DNA from 2 places in the Hathewaya histolytica genome. Region 2 is predicted to be linked to the other one. Evidence: a T-box and tRNA genes for the amino acid it is inferred to sense, from the RefSeq annotation. Region 2 holds a T-box; the other holds one or more tRNA genes.
The links. The T-box of region 2 lies ahead of pheS (phenylalanine--tRNA ligase subunit alpha). A T-box ahead of a tRNA ligase gene usually reads a tRNA of that ligase, here a tRNA-Phe.
Positions count from the first base shown of each region.

Region 1 (5,933 bases), 1.8 Mb from region 2:
TTCGTTTGACAAATGGGGTGACGCAGAAGGATAGGATATGCACACTGTTGGAGTGTGTGTTCAAGCACTTAGGCAGGCTAAGCAGGCAAATCCGTTTAGTCAATGCTGAGGTGTTACGAGGAGCGATTTTTTTCGCGAAGTATCTGATTCCACGCTGCCAAGAAAAGCCTCTATGGAGAAGTTTGGCGCCCGTACCGCAAACCGACACAGGTAGATGAGGAGAGAATCCTAAGGCCGGCGGAAGAATTGTTGTTAAGGAACTCGGCAAATTGACCCCGTAACTTCGGGAGAAGGGGTGCCTAGCGAAAGCTAGGCCGCAGTGAATAGGCCCAGGCAACTGTTTAACAAAAACACAGGTCTCTGCTAAAGCGTAAGCTGATGTATAGGGGCTGACGCCTGCCCGGTGCTGGAAGGTTAAGGGGATCTGTAAGCGTAAGCGAAGCAGTGAACTTAAGCCCCAGTAAACGGCGGCCGTAACTATAACGGTCCTAAGGTAGCGAAATTCCTTGTCGGGTAAGTTCCGACCCGCACGAATGGCGTAATGATCTGGGCACTGTCTCAACAACAAATCCGGTGAAATTGTAGTGCAAGTGAAGATGCTTGCTACCCGCAGTTGGACGGAAAGACCCCGTAGAGCTTTACTGTAGCTTAGCATTGAATTTCGGTATTGTCTGTACAGGATAGGTGGGAGACTTGGAAATACCTTCGTCAGGGGGTATGGAGTCATCCTTGGGATACCACCCTGACAGTACTGGAATTCTAACGAAAGGCCATGAATCTGGTCGTCGGACATTGTTAGGTGGGCAGTTTGACTGGGGCGGTCGCCTCCGAAAGTGTAACGGAGGCGCCCAAAGGTTCCCTCAGCGCGGTCGGAAATCGCGCGTAGAGTGCAAAGGCAGAAGGGAGCCTGACTGCGACACATACAAGTGGAGCAGGGACGAAAGTCGGGCTTAGTGATCCGGTGGTACCTCGTGGGAGGGCCATCGCTTAACGGATAAAAGCTACCTCGGGGATAACAGGCTGATCTCCCCCAAGAGTCCACATCGACGGGGAGGTTTGGCACCTCGATGTCGGCTCGTCGCATCCTGGAGCTGAAGTCGGTTCCAAGGGTTGGGCTGTTCGCCCATTAAAGCGGCACGCGAGCTGGGTTCAGAACGTCGTGAGACAGTTCGGTCCCTATCCGCTGCGGGCGCAGGAAATTTGAGAGGAGCTGTCCTTAGTACGAGAGGACCGGGATGGACTGACCTCTGGTGCACCAGTTGTCACGCCAGTGGCACAGCTGGGTAGCTATGTCGGGAAGGGATAAACACTGAAAGCATCTAAGTGTGAAGCCCACCTCAAGATTAGATTTCCCATGACGAAAGTCAGTAAGACTCCTTGAAGAACACAAGGTTGATAGGTGAGAGGTGTAAGCATGGTAACATGTGTAGCTGACTCATACTAATAAGTCGAGGACTTGACCAATATAGTTTTCATTGTGCAATTTTGAGAGAACATCTCTCAATGCATCCGGTGGTAATGGCGTAAAGGTAACACTCCTTCCCATACCGAACAGGTAAGTTAAGCTTTATAGCGCTGATGGTACTGCAGGGGAAGCCCTGTGGGAGAGTAAGACACTGCCGGGTAAATATTATTCCGAAGTAGCTCAATGGTGGAGCACTCGGCTGTTAACCGATAGGTTGGAGGTTCGAATCCTCTCTTCGGAGCCAATATGGCTGGATAGCTCAGTCGGTAGAGCAGAGGACTGAAAATCCTCGTGTCCCTGGTTCGATTCCTGGTCTAGCCACCAATAGAGTGGCGCCATAGCCAAGTGGTAAGGCAGAGGTCTGCAAAACCTTTACTCCCCAGTTCAAATCTGGGTGGCGCCTCCAAAAAAAGTATCCCATAAAATTTATGGGATACTTTTTTTATTTATACTATGTTTTAATAATTGCTTTAAAGTATGGCCTTTATTTAAATTATGATTTAAATCTTAAATGGAGGGCTTAAGACATTAATTAGATTCTTTTCACTATCGAGTGATACTTCTATACCTATTGGGAGTGTAAGTTTAGGATAGTAATGTCCAGAAGAGAAATTACTTAAAATAGGTATATTTAGTTTGCATAGATTACTTTTTAGCACCTCTTCTAACTTTAAACTTTTACTATAATCTTTTAATTCACAATTTGTAAATCCACCCAAAATAATTCCTCTACATTTTTGAAGTTTTCCACTTAATAGAAGTTGAGTTAACATTCTATCTATCTTATAGGGTGCTTCACCTATCTCCTCTATAAATAGTATATTATCTTTAAAATCTATTTCGTATGGTGTTCCTAGTGTGCTACAAATTAAGCATAGGTTCCCACCAACTAAACGTCCCTTGGCTTTGCCATTGACCAAAGATATGGTCTTTATATGGGGTGGGTTTTCTAATATATATGGTTTCTTCATAGTATTAGTTATACTTTCTATAAAGCTATTATAGGTATAAGGTTCTTTTAAATCAGAGGTTAACATAGGCCCATGGAACGTAGGAAAGTTACATCTTTGACATATTGTATTTAATAAAACTGTTATATCACTAAAACCCATAAATATCTTTTTATTTTCTCTTATAATATCAAAATCTATATATGGGAGAATTCTCATGGCTCCATAGCCTCCCCTAATACATAGAATCATCTTAACTGTACTATCTTTAAACATATCCATTAAATCTTCAGCTCTATCCTTATCATCTCCTGCCAAGTATCCTTTTCTCTTGTAGATATGTTTTCCTTCTTTAACCTTAAAACCTAAAGATTTTATAAGAGAGATACCTGATTTTATTTTTTCATAATCTTCGGCACTAGAGGGACAAATAACTCCTATAGTATCGCCAATATTCAATGAATTTAACTTATTAATTTTTATCACTTCCTTTAAAAATTCAAATATTAACGCTAAGTTTTTTATATAAAAATAGGGTATTTGTATTTATATAATATTATTATATAGTACGATTACGTACTCTTTTCTTATAAAAACAAACTATATAGGAGTATAAATGAAATCAAAGGAAAGTTTATCTTGGTGAGAATAATTTACTGCTATTACATTTGGCAGCCTTTAATCATTTAATAATATATAATACAGTCTCTGGACACAGTAGCTAAAAGACATAAAGCTTAGTATAATCTTTATATGTCTTTTTAATGAGGAAAATATTTTGATGGGGGTTATATTTATGGCATTGTATAAAGAGGTAGTTGAAAGGAAGACTAACTCTATAATTTTTAATTGCTTAATTATGTTGATGTGTTTTATAGTAATTTCAGATTTATTTAAATCCATGCAAAATAAGATAGCTTTTTATAGCATCATAAGGTATGGATTATATCTATCAATGGGGGCATTGTTTTTCTTACATATGAGGAGAATTAAGACAAAATACAAGTATAGTGTTATACAAAATGAATTAATTATACATAAGATAATAGGAAATGAAGAGAGTTTAGTTGAGGCTATAAATTTAAATAAGATAGAAAATATTGAGAGATGTCACTACTTAAGGGATATTTTTTGTTTTTATAGAAGCAAAAAGTATAATATAGGTATGATTACGAAACAGAATTATATATGCATATATAGGTCAGGTAATAAACTTAAAAAGTTTTATTTTAAGCCTAGTGATAAGCTTATTAAGACTATAGAGAAGTCTATTATATTTTAAATAATTATATAGTGTAAAGGTAGAGCTTTAGTATCATATAAATATTGAACTAAAGCTCTTTTATATTATTTACTTTTTTTATTGTCGTACATTTCTATTGTCATTTCTCTTAATAAATCTTCCCTTTCTATAATATCAATTGAAGTTAGGCATATCGACTTTATAATTTTTAGGCATTGAGATTTTGCAAAGTCAGATAAAGTTAGTAATTCAAATTCCTTAGAAGGAAATTGAATATTATCTTCGCTACTATTACAAATTGATATTGAAGGGTATATGCAAGGTGTTGTATGGCTTATAGAGCCTATACTAAGCCCATAGGGTATATTTCTACAACAATCAATATCTATAATTCCGCATTCTTTCAAATTATGACTGAAAACTCTAGAGAGTGATTTGTTAGTCAATAACTCTCTACAAGGTAGTTCGAACATATGTGTGTAGACATCTACGTTTAATATATTAGATAAGCCCTTTAATATGTCTTTAATGGAGCTTTCCAAACATTCACAGTTGCTAAGAGTATTACCTCTTATATAAAACCTTAAGGATGCCTCAGGATGGAGGTTATAAGGACCATCTAGGCTGTTAATAGACAAACCATCTATAGAATATAAATTATTATTATTTTTAATTAGAGAGTTTAAAATATTAAAAGTCAAGAGACAAGCATCTAAAGTAGAGGAAGAGATTTCTCCTTCTTCAGAAGTTTTTCTAGATTTAAAGGTTATTTCAAAGGGAATAAGTGCACAAGAAGTTCCACTTTCTAAAGTTTCATTATAAACATGGGGGCACATTATAATATCGATATCTTTAAATGTATTTTCTCTTGCAATTGCCAGTTCTGCACCATTGAAATTATCACCAGGACAACCTACAACTGTTATGCTTCCTCCTATTTCAGAAATAATATTTTGCATAGCTAAAGCACAGCCTATGCTTATAGCTGCATTTAAATTATTTCCATATATGTGACCTTCCTTTGAGGCAGAGTATTTACAAATGTAACAGACTTTCGGATGACCTTCACCGATTTGAGCAAAAAAGCTAGTGTTTATATTTAAGAAGTTTTTTTCTACTTTAAAGTTGAATTTTTTTAATAAGTTAATTATGTATTCACAAGTCTTTTTTTCTTTAAAAGGAAGCTCTTTATTTTTATATACAAACTGTGATAGAGAGAAAATTTCTTCTTTGATAGTTGAAAGATAGGTAATAGTTTTTTGTTTCATACTCTAATCACTCCAAACGTATTTAAATTTATTAACAAAGTTTTGTTAGATGAATATAATAAAATAGTATTAATATTATAACCATCTTTTATTTTAATATTAAAATTGAAATTATATATAATCTTTATTAGATAAAGTAGTATTACTTAGTTTATTTTTGAATAAAATATATTATATGAGGCAAAAATTCAGATAAATCCTAGCACTCTTTTAAGGAGGACATTGATGAAAAAAAAGAGTTGTATAATATGCAGAAAGCCTCTAAATGATGGTATAATGATAAAAGGAAGACGAATTTGTAGTGATTGTGAAGCGAGATTAATTAAAGAAGATATAAACACAGATTTTTATGAGTATTTTAAAGATCGTATAAAAAGAAGTATTACACGTTACACGATAAAGGGAGTGGAAAAAGAGTGTTAAGATTACCACTTATAGATGGTATTAATAAATATATAAAGGAAAATAATATCCCATTTACTATGCCAGGTCATAAGTCAGGCAAGGGATTTTTAAGCGTAGAAGAGGGTAAGTTATTTTATGAAAATATTTTAAAAGGTGATATAACCGAAGTAGAAGGTGTAGATAATCTTCATAATCCTGAAGATATTATAAAAGAATCTCAAAATATGTTGAGTAAGTTTTATGGAAGTTATAAATCTTACTACTTAGTAAATGGAAGCACTAGTGGTAATATGGCTATGATATATGCTACCTTTAATAAAGGGGATAAAATAATATTAGAGAGAAATTGCCATAAATCCATTTTTAATGCTGTTATAATGAGGGAATTAGAACCTGTTTATTTAAAAAATAAATTACATGAGGTATTCAATGCTCCTTTCTCTCTAGATAGGGAGCATTTCTTAAGTCTTATTAAAAATAATAAGGATGCAAAGGGTATAGTTATTACTTATCCAAATTATTATGGAGTTTGTGTGGACCTTTCAGAAATCATAAAAGAGGCTAAAAAGTATAATATGAAAGTTCTAGTTGATTGTGCACAT
Region 1 covers NZ_LR590481.1:177,371-183,303, forward strand. The annotation lists rRNA gene FGL08_RS00890 (23S ribosomal RNA) at 1-1,464, shown strand, start outside; rRNA gene rrf (5S ribosomal RNA) at 1,509-1,625, shown strand; tRNA gene FGL08_RS00900 (tRNA-Asn) at 1,635-1,709, shown strand; tRNA gene FGL08_RS00905 (tRNA-Phe) at 1,714-1,789, shown strand; tRNA gene FGL08_RS00910 (tRNA-Cys) at 1,797-1,871, shown strand; gene FGL08_RS00915 (S66 peptidase family protein) at 1,966-2,901, opposite strand; gene FGL08_RS00920 (hypothetical protein) at 3,212-3,697, shown strand; gene FGL08_RS00925 (zinc-binding metallopeptidase family protein) at 3,763-4,926, opposite strand; gene FGL08_RS00930 (sigma factor G inhibitor Gin) at 5,152-5,349, shown strand; gene FGL08_RS00935 (aminotransferase class I/II-fold pyridoxal phosphate-dependent enzyme) at 5,343-5,933, shown strand, end outside.
Region 1: it has a tRNA-Phe gene. The T-box ahead of pheS (phenylalanine--tRNA ligase subunit alpha) is inferred to sense a tRNA for this amino acid. The anticodon was not compared.

Region 2 (5,933 bases):
TAAGCTATATAGTTTATGAAAGGAGTGAGTTTATAAGGCGCTAGCTTGCGCTATAGTATGTAGAGTTACTATAAGGTATGAGTATAATATATTATATTTATACAAATAAAATCTTTTAGATTTTATAAAGCATAGTTTTATGGAAAAAAGTATATTAAAACAACCTAAAAGAATTAAGCCAGTTCAGGTGCTAGCAGTAGGGTTTGCTAGTGTTATTTTTATAGGAGCATTACTATTAATGTTACCTATTTCTTCGGCTAAAGGAAATTGGACTAACTTTATAGATTGTCTGTTTACTTCTACATCAGCAACTTGTGTTACCGGACTTATAAGTGTAGATACAGGTACCTATTGGAGTTACTTTGGGAAAACAGTTATAATAAGCTTAATTCAAATTGGTGGTCTAGGGTTTATGTCTTTAGCCACTCTTATCTTTTTACTTTTGGGTAAAAAGATAACTCTAAAAGAAAGACTTGTTATGCAGGAAGCTATGAATTCATTCTCTATGCAAGGATTAGTTAAGATGTCTAAATACATTTTATTATTTACATTTTCTATAGAAGGTATAGGTGCATTAATATTATCAACTCAATTTATACCAAGGTTTGGTATTAAAAAAGGTATATATTATAGTATATTTCATTCTATATCTGCATTTTGTAATGCCGGTTTTGATTTAATGGGTAACTTTACTAGTTTAACTAATTATTCAAATAATACTGTAATAATACTTACAATTTCTGCTTTAATAATAACAGGTGGACTTGGCTTTTTTGTTTGGAATGAAATATATAGTAGAAAGAAACTTAAAAAATTTTCACTTCATACAAAGTTGGTACTATGGGCTACTTTAATTTTAATTGTAGGTGGAGCTATTTTAATGTTTTTATTTGAAATGAATAATCCGAATACCATTGCAAACAAAGGAGTAAAAGAAAAGATATTATCTTCAATTTTTGCTTCAGTTTCTCCTAGAACTGCTGGATTTAATTCTATTTCTACATCTGATATGAGCCTTTCAGGGAGATTTTTAACCACATTACTAATGTTTATAGGTGGTTCACCAGGTTCAACAGCAGGTGGTATAAAAACAACAACTATAACACTTTTAATTTTTACCTTACTGTCAGTTATAAAGGGTAGAGAAGATACTGAGATATTCAATAAAAGAATTTCAAAAGAAGTTGTGTATAAAGGTATAGTAATATTAATGATAAGCTTTCTTTTAATAGCAGGCGTTACTATGGCACTATGTATAACTGAGACAGGGTTTACTTTAGAAGAAATATTATATGAAGCTGTATCTGGCTTTGGAACCGTAGGGCTTACTTTAGGAATAACTACGAAACTAAGCAATTTAGGTAAAATAATAATTGCAATGACTATGTATTTTGGTAGGGTAGGACCTTTAACAATAGTCCTTGCACTTACAAATAGAAATGGAAATAAAGGTGGTATAAAATATCCAGAAGGAAAAATTTTAATAGGATAATGAGGTGGAGTTATGAGTAAAAAACAATATGTGGTCTTAGGTCTTGGGAGATTTGGTACATCTGTTGCAGAAACCCTATATGCTTTAGGTAATGACGTACTTGTTATTGATGCTGATGAGGAGCGTATCCAAAGTGTTTGTGATAATGTTACCCATGCTATACAGGCAGATGTTACAGATGAAGCGGCTTTAAGAGAAGTAGGGGCTAGAAATTTTGATGTGGCAATAGTAAGCATAGGGTCTGATATACAAGCTAGTATAATGGCCACAATACTACTAAAGGAACTTGGAATAAAAGAGGTTGTAGCAAAAGCTACTAATGCAATGCATGCCAAAGTTTTAAGAAAAATTGGCGCTAACAAAGTAATATTCCCAGAAAAAGATATGGGAGTGAGAGTAGCTCATGGTTTGGTATTTTCTAATATCTTAGAATATATAGAGTTATCACCAGACTACAGTATAGCAGAGTTTTTAAGTCCAAAAGAATGGCATGGTAAAAGTCTACAAGAATTAAACCTTAGAAGTAATTATGGCATAAATGTTATGGCTATAAGAAGAGGATCAGAAGTAGATGTATCTCCATCTGCAAATGAAACTATAAATAGCGGTGATATTATAATTGCCATAGGTAACATAGAAGATTTGAAAAAGATGGAAAATAGTATAGAGTAGAAGGAGTTTACCTGTGATATTGGATTTTATAGAAAGTAAGAATAATTCTCTTATAAAAGAAGTAAAAAAATTAAAAGAAAAAAAATTTAGAGAAGAAAAAAATTGCTTCATAGTTGAAGGTATTAGATTTACAGAAGAGGCTATTAATTCAAATTTTGAAATAGAATATATTTTTTTTGATGAAGATTCTTTACAAAAAAAAGAAGTGAAAAAACTTTTGGAAAATAGAAATTCTTTATTAGATAATAATACTAAAGTATATAAAGTTACGAAAGAAGTTTTTAGGATTATATCTAATACTGAAACTCCACAGGGTGTTCTTGCAGTAGTTAGAAATAAAGAAATACACATTAAAGATAATAAAGGTTTTTATATATTAGTTGATAGAGTTCAAGATCCAGGTAACCTTGGTACTATAGTTAGAACTGCTCATGCTACTGGGGCATTAGGTGTGATTTTGACGAAAGGTACTGTTGATATATATAATGAAAAAACCTTAAGGTCTACTATGGGATCTATATTTAAAGTACCTATAATTAGAGATGATGATTTAAGTTTTACCTTTAACTTAAAAGATAATGGCTTCAAGATAATAAGTAGCTCCTTGGATACAGATACAAACTTTTATAGTTTAAATTTAAAAGAAAATGCTATAATAGTAATTGGGAATGAAGGTAATGGTATTAGTGATGAGATATATTCTATTAGTGATATAAAAGCCAAACTTCCAATGGTTGGGGATTCCGAATCTTTAAATGCAGGAGTAGCAGCAGGAATAATGATGTATGAAGTTCTTAGACAAAATACATTTGAAAAATTTTAGAAAAGAATATATAATAGTTAATAATTTAATAGTATAAAGGCTGTGAAAGAGAGAGTAGATATAAAAAAGCTTAAAGGGAGGGCAGACCCTAGACTGAAAGTTTGCCTAGACATTTTTTATATTGAAGTTCACTCTAGAGCACTAATGGTGAATTAAGTAGTCATTAGCGGTTTTTACCGTTATATAGATAAAGTGGATTTAAATTAATTTTAATTAAATCAATTAGGGTGGTACCGCGACGAAGCTCGTCCCTTTGTGGGAGGAGTTTTATTTTTTTTGCAAAAAATTAAAACATAATAAAAAGAGACTTTTTATTAGAAGGAGGATTAAGATGAGAGAAAAACTAGAATCTATAAAAATCATGGCTTTGGAAGAAATACAAAGAGCGTGTTCAAAAGAAGAATTAGAAAGCATTAGAGTTAGGATCTTAGGTAAAAAAGGAGAGTTAACTTCAATATTAAGGGGTATGGGAGCGCTATCCAAAGAGGAGAGACCTGAAATTGGTAAACTAGCTAATGAGGTAAGGGAAAACATAGAAGAGGTTTTAACAAAAGCTATTAACCATATAAAGAATAAGGAGAAAGAGGAAAGACTTAAAAATGAAGTTATAGACATTTCTATGCCTGGTGTTAGAAAAGGAATAGGTAAAAAACATCCTTTAGAGCTAACACTAGATAAAATTACAAATATATTTATTTCTATGGGATTTTCAGTAGAAGAGGGACCAGAAGTAGAATATGATTATTATAATTTCGAAGCTCTTAATATTCCAAAAGATCATCCAGCAAGAGGAGAACAAGATACTTTCTATATAAATGAAAATTTAGTGTTAAGAACACAAACATCACCAATACAAGTAAGAACTATGGAAAATCAAAAACCTCCAATTAAGATGATAGCACCTGGAAAAGTGTATCGTTCAGATGCGGCTGATGCTACACATTCACCAATCTTTTATCAAATCGAAGGTCTTGTTATAGATAAGAGAATTACTTTTGCAGACCTAAAAGGTACTTTGGAGTTATTCACAAAGAAGATGTTTGGAGAAAATATGCAAACTAAATTTAGACCACATCACTTCCCATTTACAGAACCATCAGCAGAAGTAGATGCTACATGCTTTGTATGTGAAGGAAAAGGATGTAAGGTATGTAAAGGAAGTGGATGGATAGAGTTACTAGGTTGTGGTATGGTTCATCCAGAGGTACTAAAAAATTGTGGTATTGATCCAGAAATATATAGCGGATTTGCTTTTGGATTTGGACTTGATAGAATGGTTATGCAAAATTACGAGATAGATGATATAAGACTTTTATACGAAAGTGATATGAGATTTTTAAATCAATTTTAATAAATAAAATATAACTTAAAATGATAATACAGGAGGTTTAATTATGAAAATACCTTTTAAATGGTTAAAAGATTATGTTGATATAGATATTTCTGCAAAGGAATTAGGGGATAGATTAACTTTAAGTGGTTCTAAATTGGAAGAAATAATTGTGTCAGGAGCAGAAATAGATAAGGTTGTTACAGGAAAAATAGAAGAGATTAGAAAGCATCCAGATGCTGATAAACTTTCAATTTGCCAAGTTAATATAGGTGAGAAGGAAAATATACAAATAGTAACTGCTGCAACCAATATGAAAGAAAATGACATCATTCCAGTGGCATTACATGGTTCTACTCTTCATGGTGGAATGAAGATTAAGAAAGGGAAGTTAAGGGGAGAAGTTTCTAATGGGATGTTTTGTTCAGAAGAAGAACTTGGCATTGCAGATGGTAAGGTAATTGAAGGAATAATGATTCTCCCAGAAAATACGCCACTAGGAAAAGATATAAAGGATGTATTAGGGCTTCAAAGTATAATACTTGATTTTGAAATTACATCAAATAGACCTGATTGCTTAAGTATGATTGGAATGGCAAGGGAAACAGCTGCTACATTAGGAAGTGTATATAGTTTTCCTAAGTTATCATATACAGAGGACGTATCTTGTGATATTAATGATATAATTTCTGTAGAAGTTAGAGATGATAAGTGTAAAAGATATATGAGTAAGTATATAAAAGATGTTAAAATAGAGCCATCTCCTGAATGGATGCAAGAAAGATTGTTAGATGCAGGTATAAGACCTATAAATAACATAGTAGATATAACTAATTTTGTAATGGTAGAATTAGGTCAACCAATGCATGCTTTTGATAGAAGAGATATTAAAACTGGTAAAATCCGCATAGAAAAAGCTTTAGAGAACGAAAAAATTACAACTTTAGATGGGATAGAAAGAGAAATAAGCAAGGAAACATTATGTATAAAAGATGAGAATAGAATTCTTGCTATAGCAGGCATTATGGGAGGAATTGATTCTGAAGTTAAGGAAGATACAAATGAGATAATTTTAGAATGTGCAAGTTTTGATCCAGTGACTATTAGAAAAATATCATCAAAATTAGGTCTAAGAACAGAAGCATCAGGGAAATTTGAAAAAGAACTAGATCCTAATAATACAGAATTAGCCATACAAAGGGCTTGTCATTTGATAGAAGAATTAGGTGCCGGAAAAGTTGTTTCAGGGGTTATAGATGTATATAATGAAAAAAAGGTAGCTCATTCACTATCAGTTGACTATAATTGGATAAATGAATTTTTAGGTACAGAAATATCTAAAGAGGAAATGTCAAATATATTAAATTCTTTAGATATAAAAACAGAAGTAAAGGATAATATTTTGTTAAGTGAAGTTCCTACTTTTAGATGTGATTTAAATATAAAAGAAGATATAGCAGAAGAAATTGCAAGAATATATGGATATAACAATATAAATGCTACAATTCCTCATTGTGAAACTTTAAAAGGTGGTAAAAGTAAAAAACAATTATTTGAAGATAAACTTAAAAACTCTTTAATTTCTTTAGGATTAAATCAATCAATAAGTTATTCTT
Region 2 covers NZ_LR590481.1:1,996,051-2,001,983, reverse strand. The annotation lists gene FGL08_RS09715 (TrkH family potassium uptake protein) at 140-1,492, shown strand; gene FGL08_RS09710 (potassium channel family protein) at 1,505-2,164, shown strand; gene FGL08_RS09705 (TrmH family RNA methyltransferase) at 2,184-2,987, shown strand; T-box leader at 3,021-3,243, shown strand; gene pheS (phenylalanine--tRNA ligase subunit alpha) at 3,319-4,338, shown strand; gene pheT (phenylalanine--tRNA ligase subunit beta) at 4,382-5,933, shown strand, end outside.